One region of the Embleya sp. L77 genome, then DNA from elsewhere that is predicted to be linked to it. Evidence: riboswitches for the same ligand, from Rfam matches in the RefSeq annotation. Region 1 holds a riboswitch; each other region holds the start of a gene.

What was found. Region 1 has a riboswitch for cyclic di-AMP ahead of ACZOOI_RS10375 (C40 family peptidase). Riboswitches for the same ligand answer to the same signal wherever they lie in the genome.
Region 2: linked by a shared signal. The riboswitch ahead of ACZOOI_RS38915 (C40 family peptidase) and the one ahead of ACZOOI_RS10375 (C40 family peptidase) in region 1 are both predicted to bind cyclic di-AMP.
Region 3: linked by a shared signal. The riboswitch ahead of ACZOOI_RS12515 (transglycosylase family protein) and the one ahead of ACZOOI_RS10375 (C40 family peptidase) in region 1 are both predicted to bind cyclic di-AMP.

What each region holds. Positions count from the first base shown of each region.
Region 1 covers NZ_CM145709.1:2,523,639-2,531,093, forward strand. The annotation lists gene ACZOOI_RS10350 (glutathione S-transferase family protein) at 1-233, shown strand, start outside; gene ACZOOI_RS10355 (hypothetical protein) at 298-855, opposite strand; gene ACZOOI_RS10360 (PspC domain-containing protein) at 920-2,206, opposite strand; gene ACZOOI_RS10365 (ATP-binding protein) at 2,340-3,602, shown strand; gene ACZOOI_RS10370 (LuxR C-terminal-related transcriptional regulator) at 3,599-4,279, shown strand; gene ACZOOI_RS10375 (C40 family peptidase) at 4,391-5,512, opposite strand; cyclic di-AMP (ydaO/yuaA leader) riboswitch at 5,522-5,651, opposite strand; gene ACZOOI_RS10380 (hypothetical protein) at 6,000-6,356, shown strand; gene ACZOOI_RS10385 (C40 family peptidase) at 6,522-7,455, opposite strand, start outside.
Region 2 covers NZ_CM145710.1:2,060,442-2,067,896, reverse strand. The annotation lists gene ACZOOI_RS38925 (TMEM165/GDT1 family protein) at 76-660, shown strand; gene ACZOOI_RS38920 (LLM class F420-dependent oxidoreductase) at 742-1,707, shown strand; cyclic di-AMP (ydaO/yuaA leader) riboswitch at 2,332-2,490, shown strand; gene ACZOOI_RS38915 (C40 family peptidase) at 2,497-3,477, shown strand; gene ACZOOI_RS38910 (ROK family protein) at 4,363-5,394, opposite strand; gene ACZOOI_RS38905 (APC family permease) at 5,391-6,854, opposite strand; gene ACZOOI_RS38900 (ROK family protein) at 7,160-7,455, shown strand, end outside.
Region 3 covers NZ_CM145709.1:2,976,933-2,984,387, reverse strand. The annotation lists gene ACZOOI_RS12530 (hypothetical protein) at 1-126, opposite strand, end outside; gene ACZOOI_RS12525 (bifunctional lytic transglycosylase/C40 family peptidase) at 352-1,500, shown strand; gene ACZOOI_RS12520 (PIG-L family deacetylase) at 1,640-3,673, shown strand; gene ACZOOI_RS12515 (transglycosylase family protein) at 3,909-5,243, opposite strand; cyclic di-AMP (ydaO/yuaA leader) riboswitch at 5,246-5,430, opposite strand; gene galE (UDP-glucose 4-epimerase GalE) at 5,924-6,892, opposite strand; gene ACZOOI_RS12505 (hypothetical protein) at 7,152-7,455, opposite strand, start outside.

The DNA.
Region 1 (7,455 bases):
TCGACGCGGTCTACCACGGCCACTTCAAGACCAACCTGCGCAAGCTGACCGAGTACCCGGTCCTGTGGGCCTACGCCCGCGACCTGTTCCAGACCGAAGGCTTCGGCGACACCGTCGACTTCGACCACATCAAGCGGCACTACTACGTCACGCACGACCGGATCAATCCGACCGGCATCGTGCCCAAGGGGCCGGACCCGGCGCTGTGGCACACGCCGCACGGGCGCGGCTGAGCGAGCACGACACGGAGCGGGGGTGGGCCGACGGCCCACCCCCGCTCCGTGCGTCGCCCGGCGGCTACTTGGTCAGGTCCACGGTCGGCGGCCCCGGGTCCTCCGGGCGCTCGTCCTCGACCACCGGGGCGGGCACGACGCGGTCCTCGGCCTCGCCCACCCGGTCGGCTTCGACCACCGGGTCGGCGACGACGCCGTCCTCGGCCTCGACCGCCGCAACCGCGTACGGCTCGTCCCCGGCCGCACCCGGCGCACCCGGGTGGGTTTCGTCTTCGCCCCCGCCCGACGCGCCCGGACGGGGCTGGTCCTCGCCCGCCGCACCGCCGCCCGGGTACGACTCGACCACGGCCTCCCCCGCCGCATAGGGCGCGGTCGGCGCGAACGTGGTCGCGGACGCCGACCGACCCGTCGCCGCCGGCGCGGGTCCACGCAACGGCAACATCGCCCACAGCGCTCCCGCGAGGCCGGCCACGCCCACGCCGATCGCCGCGGTGGCCAGTGTCCACTCGGGGCGCACCGTCAGCGTGCCGGACGCGCGCAGCAGGTAGGCGATCGCGATGCCGGCGAAGACTGTGCCCGCGATCAGCGCCATCGGGTCGAAGCGGTACCTGTTCAGCCTCATCGGGAATCGCCCTCCATTCGGGTCACGGTCGTCCGCCGGGTCGTTCGGGTGTCGATCGACGCGCTCATCGCGGTTCCCGCCCGTCGTCCCCGTCCAGCACCTCGACCTCGCCGACGCCGACCTTCAGGTCGAGCGTGATCGTGCCGCGGCCGGGCCCGACCTGCGGGGCGGTGGTCTCGACGCGCTCCGGCCGGTAGCCGTCGTCCCGGCCGGTCGGCGTGCGCACCTGACCGAGGTCGACGCCGCCCTTGAACACCACCGTGACGTCGTCCGGCACCCAGACCTGGATCTGTCCGGCGCCGATCCGGGCCTTCACCGTCGCGCTGCCGCCCGGCCCGAGGTCGAGCCGGCGCAGGTCGATGTCCATCGCGCCCATGCCCAGGTGGTACGAGGCCGGCAGCGCGGCGACCGTGGTGGGCCGGTAGGTGCGCTCGCCCGACGGACCGGTCAACGGCACGCTGATCGCGGTGATCGCGGCCAGCATCGCGGTGAGGGCGAGCGCGGGCAGGATCAGCAACCGCGCCCGGCCGAACCAGCTGCCCGCGAGCAGACCCAGGCCCACGATGCCGAGCAGGATCGCAAGCGCGACGGTGAACGTCACGTCCACGGCGCCGGTGTGGTCGAGCACCCACAGCAGACCGCCCGCCATCGTGGCCACCGACAGCGTGGCCAGGGACACGTACGAGCGCGGACGCCTGGACCGCTGCGGCGCCGGCGGCGGCACGGGCCGGTCCTCGCCCCCGGGCGCCGCCGCACCGGCACCCGGCACCTGCCACCACATCGGCGGCCCGGGCACCGTCGCGCCGTCCGGCCGGACGTCCGCCTGGGCCGGTGCCGCCGCCATCGCCGCAGCTCCGGCCGCGCCGACGGCGGCCTGCTGCTTCTTCTTCGTGTCGGACCACACCATGAACAGCACCACGGCGGTGATCATCAACAACGGGACGGACCGGCCGAAGCCCGAGTCCAGGTAGGTGAAGAACAAGGCGACCCCCATGACGGCGACCACGGTGGCTGCCGATGCCCCGTAGTCGAACTTCCCGGAGAGGATTCGACGCAGCATCGGCTGCTCCTCCCCGCGGGCCGGGATCAACAGCCAGCCCAGGCTGTACACCAGTACGCCCACCCCGCCGAAGAGCGAGAGCACCGCGAACACGATGCGGAAGATCACGGGGTCGAGGCCGAAGTGTTCGCCGAGGCCGCCGCACACGCCCGAGACCATCCGGTCCTCGGTGCTGCGCAGCAGTGGGGGGCGAATCGTCGTCGTGGGCGCCGCGGACGACCCCGCAGGGCCGCCCGGGGCGCCGCCGGCCCGGTCGCCGGCCGAGATACCGGGTTTCATGTCGTCGTTCATGGGTCCATCGTGGCGCCCGCGGAGCCCGCTTCCCATCGGGCTCCGCCCTGGCGCACCCCTGGTTCGACCCTGAGGACGAATCAGGGTCGGGCCCTGATGCGTACGCGCTTGCGGGCGTGTGACGATCGGTCGTGTGACCGCCGTCTACCCCCCGCCCGCCGCGCCCGTCCGGCCCGCGCCACCGATTCCCCGGCTCCGCCGCGCCTCCTCCCACCGGCTCGCCGGCGGCGTCGCGCGCGGCCTGGCCGAGCACCTCGGCGTCGAGGTGCTGCTGCTGCGGATCGCCTTCGTCGCGCTGGCCTTCTTCGCGGGAATGGGGATCGCGCTCTACGCGGCGTTCTGGGTGTTCGTACCGCAGGGCGGCGCGGCTCCCGCGCCGGCCGTGCGCGAACGCGGGCGGGAACGGCACCAGGCGCTCGCGATGATCATCGTGCTGATCGCGGCGACCATGCTCACCGGCGTGGGCGCGACCACGAGCGGGACCAAGGTCGGCGACTGGATCTGGCCGCTGCTGGTGGCCGGTCCCGGTGTGATCCTGCTGTGGCGTCAGGCCGACGAGTCGCAGCGCAACCGGTGGTTCTCGCTCGACGGCCGCAGCCGGGTGGCCGGCGCGCTGCGCACCGTCGTCGGCGCCCTGCTGGTACTGGCCGGCCTGGTGTTCTTCTCGTTCGGCCGGGGCGGCATCGGCGACGCGCTGGCGGCGATGCGCGGGGCCGGGCTGCTCCTGGTCGGCCTGCTGGTCATCTTCGGCCCGTATCTGCTCCGGCAGACCCGCGAACTGGGCGTCGAGCGCCGGGCCCGGATCCGGGCCCAGGAGCGGGCCGAGGTGGCCGCGCACGTGCACGACTCGGTGCTGCACACGCTGACCCTGATCCAGCGCCACGTCGAGGACCCGCGCGAGGTGGCCCGGTTGGCCCGCGCCCAGGAGCGCGAGCTGCGCGCGTGGTTGTACCGCCCCGACGGCGAGGAGCCGGATCGCACCTTCGCCGCCGCCCTGCGCTCGACCGCAGCCGAGGTCGAGGACGCGCACGGGGTGTCGATCGAGGTGGTGTGCGTGGGCGATTGCCCGGTGGACGACAAGCTGGCCGCGCTGGTGGCCGCCGCCCGCGAGGCGATGGTCAACGCGGCGAAGTACGCGGGCGGAGCGGCGATCGCGGTGTTCGGCGAGGCCGACGAGGACACGGTCACGGTCTTCGTCCGCGACCGCGGACCCGGTTTCGACCCGGAGACGGTGCCCGCCGACCGGCTGGGTGTGCGAGAGTCCGTGATCGGGCGCATGCGCCGCAACGGGGGCGCCGCGCACATCCGCAGCGAACCCGGTGAGGGCACCGAGGTCGAGCTGGAGATGCGCCGCGCCGACGCCGGCCGGGCCGCTGTGGGAAGGACGAACACGTGAACGCCACCGAGAGCAGCACGGAGCATCCCGAGGGGACGGCCGCCCGTACCCGGGTGGTCCTGGTCGACGACCACCGGATGTTCCGGACCGGCGTGCGCGCCGAGATCGGCGAGGCGGTCGAGGTGGTCGGCGAGGCCGACGACGTCGCGAGCGCGGTGGCGGTGGTCACCGAGACCCGCCCCGAGGTGGTGCTCCTGGACGTGCACCTGCCCGGTGGCGGCGGGGTCGAGGTGCTGCGCCAGTGCGCGTCGCTGATCCCGGCCGTGCGCTTCCTCGCGTTGTCGGTGTCGGACGCCGCCGAGGACGTGATCGGGGTGATCCGCGGCGGGGCCCGGGGCTACGTGACCAAGTCGATCACCGGCGACGAGCTGATCCGGGCGATCGGCCGGGTCGGCGAGGGCGACGCGGTGTTCTCGCCGCGCCTGGCGGGCTTCGTGCTGGACGCGTTCGCGGCCACCGATGTGCCGCCGATCGACGAGGATCTGGATCGACTCACCCAGCGCGAGCGTGAGGTGCTGCGGCTGATCGCACGCGGCTACGCGTACAAGGAGATCGCCCGGCGCCTGGTCATCTCGGTCAAGACCGTGGAGACCCATGTGTCCGCCGTACTGCGCAAGTTGCAGTTGTCCAACCGGCACGAGCTGACCCGCTGGGCGACCGACCGGCGACTGGTCTGACCCCGGTCGCGCGCAGGGCACGCAGGCAGAGCACGCAACGACGACAGCGCCCTCCTCCGGAACGGGTCCGGAAGAGGGCGCTGTCGAGGTCTCCAGGCGCGACCGATGGATTTAACCGGGTCGAACGGCCGCGTAGAACGGCATCGAGCCCACCGGTGCGTAGGTCACGTTCTTGCCCGGCCGCGGGGCGTGCACGATCTGCCCGCCGCCGACGTAGATGCCCACGTGTGAGTTGTCCGGGTAGTAGAACACCAGGTCGCCCGGCTGGAGCGCGTCCTTGGAGATCCGCGGGCCGTCGTTGACCTGGGTCCAGGTGGTGCGGGTCAGCTTGACGTTCGCGGCCTTCCACGACGCCATGGTCAGGCCCGAGCAGTCGTAGGAGTCGGGGCCCACGGCCCGAGGCGAGTACGGCTTGCCGATCTGGGCCTTCGCGAACGCGACCGCGGCCGCGGCCCGGCCGGACACGGGGACGTTGGTCGCCGGCGGCGGTGTGTCCGGCTTGTCCCGCGAACTGCGGTCGTTGCCGGCCCGCGTCGGGTCCGTGTTGCCCGTGTCGCCCGTGTTGCCCGTGTTGCCGATGTGCTCGTCGGAGTCGAGCACTTCCTTCTTCTGCTGCTCGGTAAGGGTGTTCAGCAGCCGCTGGGCCTCGGCGAGCTTGGCCTGGATCTCGGTCTTGTTCTTGTTCAGCTCGGTCCGCAGCTTCTCCAGCTCGGCGAGCTGCGAGGAGGCCTCGGTGCGGTCCTGCTGGAGAACCCGGGCCTGCGCCGCGATCTGCTTCAGCTTGGCGGCCTGCTGACCGTCGAGCTGGGACATCATCTGCGACTTCTGCAGGAAGCCCTCGGGGTCGCCGCTGAGCGCGAGCGACAACGACGGCGGCAGGCCGCCGCTGCGGTACTGATTCGCCGCCAGGACACCGATCTGGTCACGCAGAGCGTTCAGAGCGGCTTGTTCCTCGGTGATCCGGGCCTGCGTCTGGTTCGCGGTGCCCTGCTGCTTGGTGATCTGCTCCTCGACGCCGTTGGCGGCGTCGGTGGCCTTGATCACGTCACGGTGCAGCTGGTTGACGCGTTCCTTGGTCTGCTGGAACGACTGCGCGGGGTCCGCGCTCGCGGTGCCGGCAAAGGTCATCACGCCGGTCATCGTCGCGGCGGCCGTGACCACGGTCGCTGCGGTACGCACGGCGGTGCGCGGCTTGGGCTTGCGGTGCTGCCCGGGTCGACGTTGGGACGCCACTGGTGGCGAGTCTCCTTCCTCGGCCGCCTACCGGGTTAGCTGACGGGTTCGGGCGGAAGAAGGCGCCCTACGGTGCCGAGGCACCGATTCACCCCAGGGACTGCGAGGGTCCCCGGTTCCGGCTTCGCATCACAATGACCGCGGTCACCCACTGTCACCGAAATACGTCCCCGAATTCGGCGGAGGCGATCGTGTCGACCGGGTGGCCGACGTCGAGCCGATCGCCTGTCGCAGAACACTAGTCACAGAAGTATCACGATCATCACCACCAACCTTCGCATTGCCAAATCTTTACCAATATCGCCGTTTCCTTTTCCGTGTATCACGGGATAGGCGTCCGAATTCCCGAAAGTCGGTCTTGTTCCGATTTGATGACCATTGATCGCGTATAACCCGTCGGAGAGCAAGCGACCCGCGCCGGCTAGGCTGCCGGGCAACAATCGCGGCGTCCCGGTGCCGCGCGACGGTCGACGAGGAGTTGTACGACGTGGACGTTCTGCGGCAGATCCTGCTGGTCCTGCACATCGTGGGCATCGCGTCCCTGCTCGGTGGCTTCCTCACCCAGACATCCGCGCTGCGCACCGGCGACGGGCGGATCGTGCCCGCGATGACGCACGGCGCGCTGACCATGCTGGTCACCGGCCTGGCCCTGGTCGGCGTGGTCCAGGCGGGTCTGGACAAGGACGTGGACAACGCCAAGATCGGCACCAAGCTGGTCATTCTGCTGGCCATCCTGCTGCTGGTCTGGGGCAACCGCGCCGCGGACCGGGTGTCCTCCAAAGTGCTCGGCGCGATCGGCCTGCTGACCGTGGCGAACATCGCCATCGCGGTCATGTGGACCTGAGACCCCGCCGACTCCGCCCACCGTCGGCACGAGCCGACCCGCCGAGGCGAGCGACCGCAGGTGGGTGGTCCGAGCGACCGCCGCACCCGACACACACGACGGCGCCCTCCACGCGGAACGAATCCGCGGGAGGGCGCCGTTGAGGTTTTCGGGCGGCCGGTGGATTTACCCGGGTCGAATCGCCGCGTAGAACGGCATCGAGTCGAGCGGCGCCTCGGTCACGGTCTTGCCGGGACGCGGGGCGTGGATGATCTTGCCGCCGCCGATGTAGAGGCCCACGTGCCGGTTGTCCGAGTAGAAGAACACCAGGTCGCCCGGCTGGAGCGAGCCCTTGGCGATCCGTGGACCGTCGTTGACCTGGGTCCAGGTGGTGCGGGTCAACCTGACGCCTGCGGCCTTCCACGACGCCTGGGTCAGCCCCGAGCAGTCGTAGGAGCTGGGCCCCTCGGCGCCCGACACGTACGCCTTGCCGATCTGGGCCCGCGCGAACGCGATCGCGGCCGCGGCCCGGCCGGACGCGGGGACGTTGGTCGCCGGCGGCGTGTCCTCCTTGTCCCGCGAGCTGCGGTCGTTGCCGCGCGTGGTGTCGCCCTCGTGCTCGTCCGAGTCGAGGACTTCCTTCTTCTGCTGCTCGGTGAGCGTGTTCAGCAGCCGCTGAGCCTCGGCGAGCTTGGCCTGGATCTCGGTCTTGTTCTTGTTCAGCTCGGTCCGCAGCTTCTCCAGCTCGGCCAGCTGCGAGGAGGCCTCGGTGCGGTCCTGCTGGAGAACCCGGGCCTGCGCCGCGATCTGCTTCAGCTTGGCGGCCTGCTGACCGTCGAGCTGGGACATCATCTGCGACTTCTGCAGGTAACCCTCGGGGTCGCCGCTGAGCGCCAGTGACAACGACGGCGGCAGGCCGCCGCTGCGGTACTGGTTCGCCGCCAGGACACCGATCTGGTCACGCAGAGCGTTCAGCGCGACCTGTTCCTCGGTGACGCGAGCCTGCGTCTGGTTCGCGGTGACCTGCTTCTTTTCCAGCTGATCTTCGACGCCGTTGGCGACGTCGGTGACCTTGACCACGTCACTGTGCAGCTGGTTGACCTGCTGCTTGACCTGCTCG
Region 2 (7,455 bases), on a different replicon from region 1:
CCGAGTGGTCCTCCGGTCGCCGAGCGGCGCCTTCGTGAAGACCCGGAGGCCCGGCTCTCGCAGAAAGCCACCCGGATGCACCTCGACCCTCTGGCGATCCTGACCGCCTTCGGGCTCATCTTCCTCGCCGAACTCCCGGACAAGACGATGTTCGCATCGCTGGCCATGGGCACCCGCATGCGGCCGCTGTTCGTCTGGTTCGGCACCTCGACCGCGTTCGTCGTGCACGTCGCCATCGCCGTCGGCGCGGGCGGACTGCTGGGCCTGCTCCCCGGCTGGATCGTCAAACTCGTCTCCGCCGCGCTGTTCGGCTTCGGCGCCTTCATGCTGCTGCGCGGCGGGGCCGGCGACGACGACGAGGACACCGCGGGCAAGACCGTGACCGGTTTTTGGCCGGTCTTCTCGACCGCGTTCACGGCCGTGTTCATCAGCGAATGGGGCGACCTGACCCAGATCACCACCGCCAACCTGGCGGCCACCAACGGCACCTGGTCCACCGCGATCGGCTCGGCCGCGGCGCTGATGTCGGTCTCCGCACTGGCTCTGCTGGCGGGGCGGTTCATCGCCAAGCGGGTCCCGCTCCAGACGGTGCAGCGAATCGGCGGCGTGTGCATGCTCGGGCTGGCGATCTGGTCGGTGGTGGAGGTGTTCACGGGCTGACCTGACCTGGGCGGTCCGGGCCGGCGGAGGCGGGAGCCGCAAGGGCGGTTTTCCGCCGTGCCGGTCGGGCACCCGCGTCCCATGGTGAAAATCGGCTACACGATGATGACCGAACAGGCCGGGCCCAAGGATCTCGTCGAGCACGTGGTGCACGCGGAGCGGGTCGGGTTCGACTTCTCGGTGACCTCGGACCACTACTTCCCGTGGCTGGATGCGCAGGGCCACGCGCCCTACGCCTGGAGCGTGCTGGGCGCGGCGGCCCAGGCCACGTCGCGGATCCCGTTGATGACGTACGTGACCTGTCCGACGATGCGCTACCACCCGGCGGTGGTGGCACAGAAGGCCGCCACCGTGCAGTTGTTGTCGGACGGGCGCTTCCGGCTGGGACTCGGCTCCGGCGAGAACCTGAACGAGCACGTGATCGGCGGCGGGTGGCCGGCGGCGGACGTACGGCAGGAGATGCTCGGCGAGGCGGTGCAGATCATCCGGGCCCTGTTCGCGGGCGGCTATGTCGATCATCACGGCACACACTTCGACGTCGAGTCCGCCAAATTGTGGGACCTGCCGGATCGACCGCCGCCGATCGGCATCGCGGTCTCCGGCACCCAGAGCTGCGCACTGGCCGGGCAACTGGCCGACCTGGTCATCGCGACCGAGCCCAAGGGTGAGCTGTTGGCCGAATTCGATCGGCACGGCGGCGCGGGCAAGCCCCGGGTGGGCCAGTTGCCGGTCAGTTACGACCCCGACCGGGACGCCGCGATCGCGCGGGCGCACGAGCAGTTCCGCTGGTTCGGGGGCGGCTGGAAGGTCAACTCCGAGCTTCCGGGCACCGCCGGCTTCGCGGGCGCCACGCAGTTCGTCCGGCCGGAGGACGTGGCCGAGTCGATTCCGTGCGGCGACGACGTGGGCGCCTTCGTCGACGCGGTGCGCCCGTACGTCGAGGCCGGGTTCACCGAGGTCGCGCTCGTCCAGATCGGCGGCGACACGCAGCACGCCTTCCTGGACTGGGCTCAGGACAAGCTCTTGGCGGCGCTGCGGGAGTTGTGACGGGTTGGGGCTGCGGAGGCGGAGCGGAGCGGGGGCGCGGGGTCGGCGCCCCCGCTCCGTGGTTTCGGCTCCGGCTCGGTAGCGATGGCGTTGCGGTTGCGGTTGCGGCCCGGCGTGGTGGGGACATACGTCGGGCCCGATCGGCATGGGCGCATCGGCATCCGCACGGGTCGGCATCGCATCCATCGCTCGGATCGGCGGATCGACGGACGTGCGTGCGGGGTGGGCGGGGCACGCGGAGCCGCAGGGTGGATCGTTCGATCGCCGGCATGTCCGGCATGTCCCTCCGCTCGAACCGTCCGAAATGTGATGTAGGCCGCATGGATAAAACGGACATAAATTACTTAGCCGACTTCGCGTGGTAATTCATTTCTCGCGTCCCGGCATGAATTTCGACTATTTTCCGTGACCGGACGATCACGCCACTCTCCGAGATATCCCCTCGTCATCAGCGGTGCGCCGCGCCGAGGCCGGGTGAGATGTCGCCTTTATTCCGCCTTTACGCCGCAGGCAAAGTCGGCGTTTCGGTTGTGATCCGGCATCGCCATTGCCTACCTTTCTCGCCGATTCACCTTTCGGGTGAACCCTGTCGCCGGTACGCCGAATCCCGTCGCCGGCAGCGGGAGGTCTACATCGAAGAATCCGACGGGAGCGGGGGAACCAGGTGGATCGCCGTGGCCGGGATCGTTCCGGTGACGGCTAGGGGTGAAGTCGCGTGTTGCGCGACCGGGCTACTCCAGTCCGAATCCGACAGCTCACCTCGTAGGCGACAGGAGAGGACCCCATTTCATGCTGTCCGCAAACGCTCGCCACCGCGCCGCTCGCCCCGCCAACGTCCGCCGCTTCGTCGCGGCGGTGGGCATCGCCGGCATGGGTGTCGTGATCCCGGTCGCCACTGCCGGTACGGCTCAGGCGCAAGCCCCCTCCACCTCCGACCAGCCCACCTCCGGCACCTCCGCCGTGCTGTCGGCGGCTCCGACCGCCGCGGTCGAGAGCGCTCCGGTCCAGGCCGCGCCCGCCGCGCAGGAAACTGCCGTTCCCGCCGACAAGGCCGGCTACGTGGTCAAGGCCGGCGACACGCTGTTCGGGCTCGCCCGGGCCAACCAGGTCACCGGCGGCTGGCAGAGCCTGTACGAGCTCAACCGCGACGTGCTCCTGTCCGGCCCGGACCTGATCCAGATCGGCCAGACCCTCCGGCTGACCGGCTCGGCGCCCGTGCTGTCCAAGGCCGCTCCGGCCCAGCCGAGCATCAAGGTGCAGCCGAAGACCACCGTCACCCCCGGCAAGACCACCACCAAGCCGGCGAGCAAGCCGTCGGCCGAGGTGTCGGTCAAGCCCGCCGCCAAGGCCCCCGCCAAGCCCGCCACCGGCGGCTCGAAGGGCAACCAGGCGCCGACCGGCGGCTCGTCCACCGCGTCGAGCAGCAAGGCCGCCCAGGCCGTGGCCTTCGCCAAGGCGCAGATCGGCAAGCCGTACGTGTACGGCGCCACCGGCCCGAACGCGTACGACTGCTCGGGTCTGGTCCAGGCCGCGTACAAGTCCGCGGGCATCTCGCTGCCGCGCGTGACCAACGACCAGTTCGCCGCCGACCCGCACGTGTCGGTCGCCAACCTGCAGCCCGGCGACCTGGTGTTCTTCTACTCGGGCATCAGCCACGTCGGGATCTACATCGGCGACGGCAAGATGGTGCACGCCGCCAACCCGCGCAAGCCGGTCGAGATCGCCTCGATCAGCACCATGCCGATCGCCGGCGCCACCCGCCCGGTCTGATCACCCCGCCGACAACCGCAGCCGGCAACCCTCGGCCGCGGCCTCGGCCGCAGTAACACAACCGCACAGTGGGACGCCCTTCCGGCGCCGTGCCCCCCGACGACGGTCGGAGAGCACGGCGCCGCCCCCCGTTCCCCGAGGCACATCCCCGAACCCTCCGCCCTCGCCCCCACACCCCGCGCCAGCTACACCCACCACTCGGCGCAGCACCCCCACCAGCCCCCGGCACAGCCGCCCGCCCAGCCCCAAGCCGCAAGCCCCAATCGGCTCCAGCACCACGAGCCAAACAACGGAGCCGGGACAGTCCCGGACCCCAGCAGCCCCCAAGCATCCGACCAAGTCGCACCCTCGTCGACGCCCGGACGAACACAACGACCAACACAGTCCGTTCGCAACACCCCCCAACCACAACCCACACAAACCCAAGAGCCCCTCCCCACCGTCCCTCAAGGCAAACCCAGCCCGTCCACCACACGAAACCACTCAGCCCGAGCGGCGCATGAGGCCACTCAGCCCCGCCGGCGCTTGAGGCGAACCCAGCCCTGCCGGCGTTTGAGGCCAAATAGCCCGGCTGGCGTTTGAGGCCAAGCAGCCCGGCCGGCGCATGAGGCCAAACAGCCCCGCCGGCGCATGAGGCCAAACAGCCCCGCCGGCGCATGAGGCCAAATAGCCCGGCCGGCGCTTGAGGCCACTCAGCCCCGCCGGCGCATGAGGCCAAACAGCCCCGCCGGCGCTTGAGGCCAAGCAGCCCGGCCGGCGTTTGAGGCCACCCAGCCCCGCCGGCGCTTGAGGCGAACCAGCCCGGCCGGCGCATGAGGCCACCCAGCCCCGCCGGCGCATGAGGCGAACCAGCCCGGCCCAGTCGAGTGCTTGAGGCCAAGGCGTTCAAGTGCGGCCGGCGCTTGAGGCCACCGCCCCCGGGAGGTGCGGCAACAGTTCCGCGGCCAGCGAGAGGGCCCCCCGAAGCGCCGCATCCTGCACGAATCGCGCCCGCACCACCGTGGGCGGAAACGGCACCCCCACCCCCACCCGCACCCGAAGCGCGGCCAGCACACGCGAAGCGGAGCGCATCAGGCCGCCCGTGACCGCGATCCGCTCCGCGTCCAGCGTGATCGCCAAGTTGGCCACGTGTACGGCCAGTTCGTCCAACGCCTCGTCGACCAGCGTGCGCACCCGCGGGTCCGGGTCGGCGAACAGCGCGGCGGCGTCCACCTCGCGGCCGAGCAGTTCGCTGCCTCGCGTGCCCAGTCCGATGCCGGAGGCGTACTCCTCCAGGGGTGCGCGTCCCGCGCCGAATCCGGTGTCGGCGCGACCGCGCAGCAGGTAACCGATTTCGCCCGCCGCCCCGTGCGCGCCGTCCAGGACCCGCCCACCCAGCACGATCGCGGCGGCGATCCCGGTGCCGGCGGTGAGCAGGATCGCCGGGTCCGCGCCCCGCAGTGCGCCCCAGCGGGATTCGGCGAGTGCGGCGGCCTTGCCGTCGTTGCCGACGGCCACCCTTTCGGGGTCCAGGCCCAGCCCCTCGCACAACGTCGCGGCCAGGGCCAGGTCCTGCCAGCCGGGCACGTTGGGCGCGAGCAGGATCCGGTCGGGCAGCACGATGCCCGGGCTGACCGCGCCGACGGCCGCGCAGTGGCCGCCGGCGGTCGCGGCGGTGTGCGCGACCAGTTCGCGGGTCGCCGCCACCGCGCGTCGCACCGCCTGGACCGCTCCTTCGCGGGCGTCGGTGATCAGCCGGTCGCTCGCCAATATCGTGCCGTCGGGACGCGCGGTGGCCAGCGCGATCTTGGTGCCGCCGAAGTCGATGCCGCAGACGAAGGCCGCGCCCGCGCCCGGGCCGGAGCAGGCGAAAACCTGCTCCGGCGCGGGCGCGGAGTCGGGAGTACCGGGGGCCCGGCCTCGGTGGAGCGCCGTCATGCGGGCTCCGCGACATTGCCGACCGCACCCGAACCGGCGCTGCTCGCACCGGAGTTCGAGCCCGAGTCAGAGCGCGAGCCCGAGTCGGAACCCGAACCGGAATCCGACCCGGAACCCGAACCGGACCGGTTCAGGTACTCCTCGGTGATCTCCCGTGGGCCGAACGGCCAGGTCCGCTCCACCCTGGCCCACACCAGGAACGCCGCGCAGCCCAGTGCCACCCACGCCAGTGCCCACTCGATCGGGTGGCGTCCGGGCGAGTTCTTGTCGGCGTAGCAGAAGATCGCGATCCATCCGACCAGCGAGACCAGGGCCGGCACCGGGTACAGCCACATTCGGTACGGCCGGTGCAGGCCCGGTTGCCGCCGGCGCAGCACGATCAGTGCGGCGACCTGGGAGACCGCCTGCACGATCACCATCACCGCGGTGAGCAGCACGATGATCGTGTTGAAGTCGGTGTGGTTGCCGATCAGGAAACCGGCCGCGGTGACCGCGCCCATGGTGAGCAGGCCCACGGTCGGGAAGCGGTGTCGCGGGTGCAGTCGGGCGAACTGTTTGAAGAACACCCGGTCGCGGGCCGCGTCGTAGGGCACGCGCGAGCCGCCGAGCAGGCCGGCGAACACGGATGCGAAGGCGGTGATCAGGATCAGTACGGTCACGGTCTGGGCCGCGCCCTTGCCCCACGCCTTCTCCAGGACCAGCGAACCGATCGAGGAGGAGCCGGAGATGGTGTCGGTGTCGGTGACCCCGAGCACGCCGATCTGCATGATCAGGTAGATCGCCATGATGCCGACGATGGAGTAGACGATCGAACGCGGCAACACCCGGCCGGGGCTCTTGATCTCGGCGCCGAGGTAGGCGGTGGTGTTGTAGCCGAGGTAGTCGTAGATGCCGATGTTGAGGCCGCCGACGAAGGCGAGCCAGAAGCCGGTGGTGCCCAGGTCGAACGCGCCGTCGGGGTAGGTGAAGGCCAGGTCCGCGTCGAAGTTGGTGTAGCACGCGGTGATCACCGCACCGACGCTGATCAGCATGACCACCCACATGATGCTGCTCAGCAGGCCGATCGACTCGATCTTGCGCCACAGCAGCAGGACCACCAGGAGCACGACGCCGACGCCGACGAAGTCGCCCTCGGTCTGCGACATCGAGGGCCACAGGTATTGCAGGTACTGCACCATGCCCAGCACGCCGGTGGACATGATCAGCGGGATGAACAGGATCGCGGTCCAGACGAACAGGAACGGCATCAGTCGGCCGGTGCGGTACTGGAACGCCTCGCGCAGGTAGATGTAGGTGCCGCCGGCACCGGGCATGGCCGCGCCGAGCTCGGCCCAGATCAGCCCGTCGGCCAGGGCGAGCAGCGCACCGGCGAGGAAGCCGAGGATGGCCTGCGGGCCGCCGAAGGTGCCCACCATCAGCGGGATGGTGACGAAGGGACCGATGCCGCACATCTGACTCATGTTGATCGCGGTCGCCTGGAACAGGCCGATCCGGCGGACGAATCCGCCGTCCGGCGTGGTCGCTCTTGGGCCGACGCTCACCGTGAACCTCCAGAACAGGGGACGCCCGAGGGACACCGGGAGTCGGAACGGGGGTGCGGGAAAAGGGATTTCGTGGTGTGGCCCGGCGCATGGCTCGGCCGGTTTGTAAAGTAAAATTCCTTAACTAATCCCAGTCAAGGGTGAGCCCGGATCCGGTCCACATCTTTGCCCTTCCATGGCCGTTACAGTGGCGCGAGCACCTCGACACCACTGACGGAGAACCGATGACCGCAGGTGGGATCCCACCGGAAAACGACCCGCCCGCCGTGGCGCACTGGAACCGGGGCGTGCTGCGCAGCATCAACGAGCGCGTGCTCCTCGACCGGGTACGCGCCGCGGCACCCATCTCGCGGGCCCAACTCGCCCGTGACACCGGCCTGTCCAAGCCCACCGTGTCCACCGCGCTGGAGGCGCTGGAACGCGCCGGGCTGGTCCGTGCGGTGGGTCTGGAGACCGGGGCGCGCGGTCGGGCTGCGCTGCTGTACGAACCGGATCCGACCGCGGGCTACGTCGTGGGGAT
Region 3 (7,455 bases), 450 kb from region 1:
GACCATGATCCGGGCTTCGCCGCCCAGCCTTGCGAACGGGCCCCAGTTCGGAGCTATGCCGCCGATGATCGTATTGATGTCGCCGTTGCCGTTGCCGTTGCCTTCGCCAAGAAACACGTTGTTCACCGCCCCCGAGGTCGGGCTTTTGGTTGTCTCCGGTCGCATTCGACCGGAGGAGTGGTCGTTCGTTTATTGTGCTGTGGGGAAGCCGATCGGGCTACCACCTCGGCAAGTGTGTCTGCTCACTGTGTGTATCACGGGTGATTGCGCTGAGCAATCGTGGCGCGCACAATGTGCTCGGAGTGTCCGTCGCGGCCCCGTCCCGGTCGCGGAGAATCGGGGGTGCCTGCGATGCGCAAAGCCTGGGTGGCCGGTGGCATCGCATTCGCGATCCCCTTCGGTCTGGTCGGTCTTCTCACTGTAGGCGTGGGCGCGATGCAATCCGCATCCGGCAGCCAGGGCGGAGTCGGCGGCACGATGTCGCTCGCGCCCGGCACCGTGCCGGCCGCGTACGCGGCCACCATAGACAAGTGGGGCAGGCTCTGCCCGGAGATCTCGCCGGCGCTGCTGGCCGCGCAGCTCTACCAGGAGAGCGGCTTCGACCCGACCGCGGTGAGCAACGTCGGGGCCCAGGGCATCGCCCAGTTCATGCCCACCACGTGGCCCGAGTGGGCCACCGACGGCAACGGCGACGGCAAGTCGAGCCCGTGGGATCCGGCCGACGCGATCCCGGCCGCCGCGCGCTACGACTGCTCGTTGGCCAAATATGTCGCCTCGGTGCCCGGCGACCGGACCAACAACATGCTCGCCGCGTACAACGCGGGCGCGTACCGGGTGATGCAGTACAAGGGCATCCCGCCGTACACCCAGACCCAGGACTACGTGAAGTCGATCCGCTCGCTGGAGCAGAGCTTCGGCGTCGTGCAGACCCCGCTGCAGCCGATGGCGCTCGCGGCGGGTGCGGTCAACTGGGCGCAGACCAAGCTCGGCACCCCGTACCTGTGGGGCGGCGAGGGCACCGCGGCCGACGGCGGCCGGTTCGACTGTTCGGGGCTGACCCAGGCCGCCTACGACACCGTGGGCATCAAGCTGCCCCGGGTGGCCAACGACCAGTGGAACGCCGGCCGGCATCCCTCGCGCGACCAACTCCTGCCGGGCGACCTGGTGTTCTTCGCCACCGACCTGCGCGACCCGCGCAGCATCCACCATGTCGGGATGTACGTCGGCAACGGCCAGATGATCCACGCGCCCTACACCGGCACGGTGATCAAGTTCGGCCCGATCGACAAGCCGGACTACATCGGCGCGACCCGAGTCACCCCCGAGGGCGCGAAGTCGCTGCCGGACCGCAGCCCCGGTTCGGCGAACAACGACTCCGGCGCGGGCAGTCCGGCCGCCGACCCCGGTCGCTCCCCGGCCGGGGGCGGCAAGGTGCCGACCCGACTGCCCGCCGCGGCCGAGCCGCGCACCGTAGGGACGGGCGGCGCGCGGGCGCGCTGACCGCCGCGGCGATCCGGCGCGTGGGCCGGGCGTGCCGCGCCGGGCGTGCCGGACGCAGGTGTGCCGGGTGCGGGTCGCGGTCGACGACCGGCGATGATGAGGCCGGTTCGCCCGCGACGGCAGAAAGGTCCCAGCCGACATGGCGATGATCCCCGGCACCGGCAGGTTCACCGCGGTGGTCGGTGTCCTGGCGCTCGGCTTCGCGCTCGCGGTGGTGAAGGTGACCGGGCCGTACGGCTCGCCCCCGTATCACGCGCCGACCTCGCCGATCGGGATCGAGACTTTGGCGCCGCGGCCCGGCACGACCGGTGCGGTGATGCAGGTGGTCGCGCATCAGGACGACGACCTCTACTTCATGAACCCCGACGTCGACCGGGCGGTGCGCGCCGGCACGGACAGCGTGACGGTCTTCCTCACCGCGGGCGAGGCGGACGGCCGCAACGGCACCGGCGGGCGCCCGGATCCGCAGGCGTACGCGGCGGCGCGCAACAACGGCGCGCGCGCCGCGTACGCGTTCATGGCCCTCGGAGACCGCACGGCGCGCTGGGAGCGGCACAGCGTGCGGTTGCGCGACGGCGCGCACGCCGAACTCGACCATCTGGTGGATGCCCCGAACATCAAGCTCGTGTTCCTCAACACGCGCAAGGAGGAGGGCATCGGCGCGCGCGGGCGGCTGCGCACGTTGTGGAACGGCAGGGAACGCGAACTCGACACGCTGGCCGCCCGGGACGAGCCGGCCGGCGGACCGTACTCGTACACCAGGGATGGCCTGATCGACTCGCTCGCGGACCTGATGCGGGCCCAGACGCCGACCGTGGTGCGCACGCTCGACCCGGACCCCGATCGACAGCGGCACGACGGGGCACACCCCGCACACTCGGACCACGGCGGCGTCTCCGACCACCAGGACCACACCGCCGCCGCGCAGTTCACCTGGGAGGCGCTGCGCCGGTACAACGCCGCGCGGCCGGCCGCGAGCGCGGCGGCGATCGCCTACCGGGGCTACTACAACGAGCGCTGGCCGCACAATCTCGCGCCGGCGGCCCGCGAGCGCAAGGACGAGATCACCCGGGTGTACGGCTGGACCGACCGGGTGCGGCACTGCCCGGGACGGGTGGACTGCGGCGACCTCAAGGTGCGCGACACCGCCGCTCGGACCAACTGGCCGCAGAGCACCACGTATCGCTTTCCGGACGTCGGCCCCCGGCCGGTGCTCGGCGCGGACGGCCGGCTGACCGCGTGGGCCGTGCTCGGCGGCCGGGTCACCCGGTGGACCCAGGAGGGGGTCGGCGCCGCGGCCTGGACTCCGGCGCAGTCCATGCCCGGCCCCGGTGACGGCGAACTCGCCCCGGGACCGGCCGCGGTGCGCACGCAGGACGGCCGGATCGCGGTGTTCGCGCTGCGGATCGGCGGTGCCCGGCGCTCCGACCGGGACCGGTTCGAGATCGTCACCGCGACCGAGACGACGCCCGGCGGCGCCTTGGGTCCGTGGCGGGGGCTGGGCAGCCCAAACGGCGGTGAACGCGGCCCGGGCACACCGGTGGTCCGGGCCGACGGCGCGGGCGGGCTGCATCTGTTCGTGCGCGATCGGGACAAGGGGATCAGCACCCGCTTCCGACCCGCCGGCAGCGAGGAGTGGTCGGACTGGCAGGACCTGGGCGGCGGCGAGATCGTCGAGGGGCCGAGCGCGGTGACCCGCCCGGACGGCCGGGTGACCGTCTTCGGCACGGCTCGCGAGGGCATCCGGTACTGGGACTTCGTCGGCGACCGGTCCGGTCCGCCCGGCACGATCGCGGCCGAGCGGCCGGTGGGGGCGCCTGCGGCCTGGGTGGGCGCCGACGGCCGGGTCGGCATCGCGCACCGGCGGGCCGGCACGGCGGAGATCGCGAGTGTGGTCGAAGTCGGGCCCGGCGCCTGGACGCCGGGTGACCCGCGCACCGCGGGCGCGGGTCACGAGGCGCTGTACCCGCTGCCCCGGCCGGACGGCACGACGGTCGTCTGTACCCGGGACGCCGAGGGCCGTCCGGTCGTGGTGGGCGTGGCCGGGCCGCCGATCGTGCTCGACGAGCACGCGGTCGCGGTCGGTCCCACCGGCGCGACGGACGGCGCCGGGCAGCCGGTGGTCCTGTGGCTCGGACCGGACGGGGCGCTGCGCACGGCACGGCTTTCCTGACGATGTGCCGGGCGGCGCCCGGCCGTTCCGCCGGGGTGCTGTGCGCCGTACGGCCGTCTCGACGCGGCGCTGTGCACCATGCGGCCTTTCGGCGGCACGCTGGGCACCACACGGCCGTCCCGACGGCAGATCCGGCCCGCCGTGAGCGGCACCCGCGCGGACACCCGCCCGGACATGCGAACGGCGGGCGCTCCCCGAAGGGAACGCCCGCCGGACGGCGCGGGAGAGCGGTGGATCAGACGCTGACGCCGTGGCTGCGCAGCCACGTCATCGGGTTGACCGCGGAGCCGTAGTTCGGCGTGGTGCGGACCTCGAAGTGCAGGTGCGGGCCGGTCACGTTGCCGGTCGCGCCGGAGAGCGCGATCTTCTGGCCGGTCTGCACCTTCATCCCGGCCTTGACCGAGATCGAGGAAAGGTGCGCGTACTGGGTGTACTTGCCGTCCGCGTGCCGGATGACGACCTCGTTGCCGTACGCGCCGCCCCAGCCGGCCGACACGACGGTGCCCGAGGTGACCGCGCGCACCGTGGTGCCGGTCGAGACCGCGAAGTCCTGGCCGGTGTGGCTGCCGCTGGACCAGCGCGAGCCGCCGGCGCCGAAGCTCGACGTGAGCGTGGCGCCCGAGACCGGGGCGACGTAGGCGCCGGAGGCTTTCTCGGTGCTCGCGGAGGGCTTGGCGTCGCTCTTGGCGGCCTCGGTCTTGACCGAGGTCTTCGGCGCGGCCGGCTTGGTCTCCGCCTTCGGCGCGGCCTTGGGGGTCTCCGGCTTCTGCACCTCGACCTTGGGCGCGGCGGCCTCGGTCTTGGTGGTGGTCGGCGCGGCCTTGCCGTCGACCGTGAGCTTTTGGCCCGGGAAGATCAGGTCCGGGTTCTCGCCGACCACGCTCTTGTTGGCCTCGTACAGCTTCGGCCAACCGCCGGGCACGTGCGCGGCGCCGGCGATCTTCGAGAGCGTGTCGCCGGCGACCACGACGTAGGACGACGTGGCGGCGGAGTCCGACTTGGCGACCGGCTCGGTCTTCGGGGTCTCGGTCTTGGGAGCCTCGGCCTTGGGGGCCTCGGACTTGACCTCGATCTTGGGCGCGGCGACCGTCTTCTTCGGGGTCTCGGCCTTGGGAGTCTCGGTCTTGGGCGCCGTCTTCGGCGCGGTCTTGCCGGCCGAGGAGCCGGTGTCGACGTCGGGGGTGGCGCCGCCGCGGGTCAGGCCGGCCTTGACCGAGCACACCGGCCAGGCACCGGGGCCCTGGCTCTTGAGCACCTTCTCGGCTATCGCGATCTGCTGGCCCTTGGTCGCCTTGTCGGCGCGCGGGGCGTACTGCTGACCGCCGAACTCGTTCCAGGTGCTCTGGGTGAACTGCAGGCCACCGTAGAAGCCGTTGCCGGTGTTGATCTGCCAGTTGCCCGTGCTCTCGCACTGGGCGACCTTGTCCCAGGTGCTCACGGAGGCGGCCTGGGCCGTGCCCGCGCCGATGATCGGCATGGCGACGCCGACTCCGGCGACACCCGCCGCGGCGATCAGACGCGTGGTCCTACTGGTGCTGCGACGGCGATGACGCCCGGTTCCGGACAGCATGGCTGGATCCTCTCCCACGCCTACGAGGTGAGCTGTCGGATTCGGGCCGGAGATCGATAGCCCGGCCACATCCCGAAGGACGTGGCTTCACCCCAAGCCGTTCGCGGCGTCCGATCGTTTCGATCGGGGCCGTTCGCGGCGGTTCACCTGTGGTTCCCCCGCTCCTGTCGTGTGGTGCTCGTCAGCCTCCCGAACGGCCGGCGACAGGATTCGGCGTACCGGCGATCGGGGTCCGTGTGGGATACGGACGGATCGAACGCTAAGCAGGCCCGGACGTAGATCACAAGTCCGTGTCGGATAGACGTCGAATATCCGATTTGCGGATGAGCGCAATGTAGATGATCCCTTACGGAAAGGACCGTAGTTGGCGTTCCGTGGTGGATGCGTTGGAAATGCGTGACAGGGGCGCCCGGTTGCCGTGCATGCGGATCGTCCGGAAACGATTACCTACGCCCCGCTTGTCACATCGGCATCGCGCGTAGCGTCGCGCGGAGGGTGCCCATGCCCACCCGGACGGGCGTCCGCACTCGTGGCCGGCGTGAGCTACCCCACAAAACAACAAGCCGCATGTCCGATTCATCCCGGGCGACTTCATGCCCGCCGACCCCGGCCCGAGCGACCTCGTTCCGCCGCGCCGACGGCCGACGACCCACCGGCGCGGCGTCCCACACTCCGCCGTCTCAGCCGCGCAGCGCCCGCCAGCCGGCCCATGCGCTCTGCACCATGTCCGACGTGCCATGCCGGGCCTTCCAGCCCAACTCGGTGGTGATCAGGTCGGCGCTCGCGACCACCCTGGCCGGGTCGCCCGCGCGCCGTGGCTGGTACTCCGGTGCAAGGTCGCGCAAACCGGTGACCTCGGCGATGAGTTCCACCATCTCGCGCACCGACGTGCCATTGCCGCGACCCACGTTCAGCACCAGGCGCGCGTCCGGATCGGCCGCCAGTCGACGGGTGGCGGCCACGTGCGCCTCGGCCAGATCCACCACATGGATGAAGTCGCGCACGCACGTGCCGTCCGGCGTGTCGTAGTCGTCCCCGAAGATCACCGGCGCCTGATTGGCCGTCAACTTCTCCAGCACCATCGGCACGAGGTTGAACACGCCCTTGTCCGCGAGCTCGGGCGCGCCCGAGCCCGCGACGTTGAAGTAGCGCAGCGAGGCGTACGAGATCCCGTGTGCGCGCGCCGTGGCCTTGATCATCCACTCGCCGACGAGCTTGCTCTCGCCGTACGGGTTGATCGGCAGGCACGGGGTGTCCTCGGTGACGAGGTCCACGTCGGGCATGCCGTACACGGCGGCGCTGGAGGAGAACACGATGCGGGTGACGTCGGCCGCGACCATGGCCGCCAGCAGGGTGCGCAGACCCTCGACGTTCTCCTCGTAGTAGAAGAGGGGGCGCGCGACCGATTCGGGCACCTGCTTGCGGCCCGCGGTGTGCACCACGCCGGCCACGGCGTGCGCCCGGAAGACCTCGTCGAGCAGCGCCCGATCCAGCACCGAGCCGACCACCAGCGGCACCCCCTCGGGAACCCGCTCGCGCGAGCCCGAGGACAGGTCGTCGACCACGACCACGTCCTCACCGGCCGCGAGCAGCGCCCGCACGACATGCGTCCCGATGTACCCGGCACCGCCGGTGACAAGCCACTTCATGGGACGACCCTATCCGCCATCCCGGGCTCGCGGCGCAGGCACGGCGACCGGTCCGACGCACGGCGGGAAGCCCGCCATGCGGTTGAAGGACTGGACCCCGGGCCTGTTCCGCTCCCGGCTGCCGGAGTCCACCCGCCGGGAGACGCCGGCGGCCGGCCCGGACACGACGAAGGCGGCGTCGGATGCTTCGACTTCGACGACGCCGCCCTCGTCCGTCACGGCACTGGACCCCCTGGCCCGTGGGTCCCGCGGTGCCCGCTCAGCCGTTGTTCGCCCCGGGGGGGACGCGGACGGGGAGCTCCCACGGCGGGGTGCCCAGCTGCCGGCACGTGTGCTTGTTCGCGTACCTCGGGCAGGCCCCGCTGGTCTTCTGCAACTGGTGGGAGCGGTAGGTCAGCGAACCGATGCTCGAGTCGTCGACCGGTATGACGTCGTCGGCGACCGAGGAGGCCGCGGTACCGAACAGCAGCACCATCGCGGACAGCGCGCCGATTGTGGTCGCCATGCCGGGGGTGGTGCGCCAGCGCGCGCCGACGTGCTTGGGGTAGGCGTCCGCGACCGGG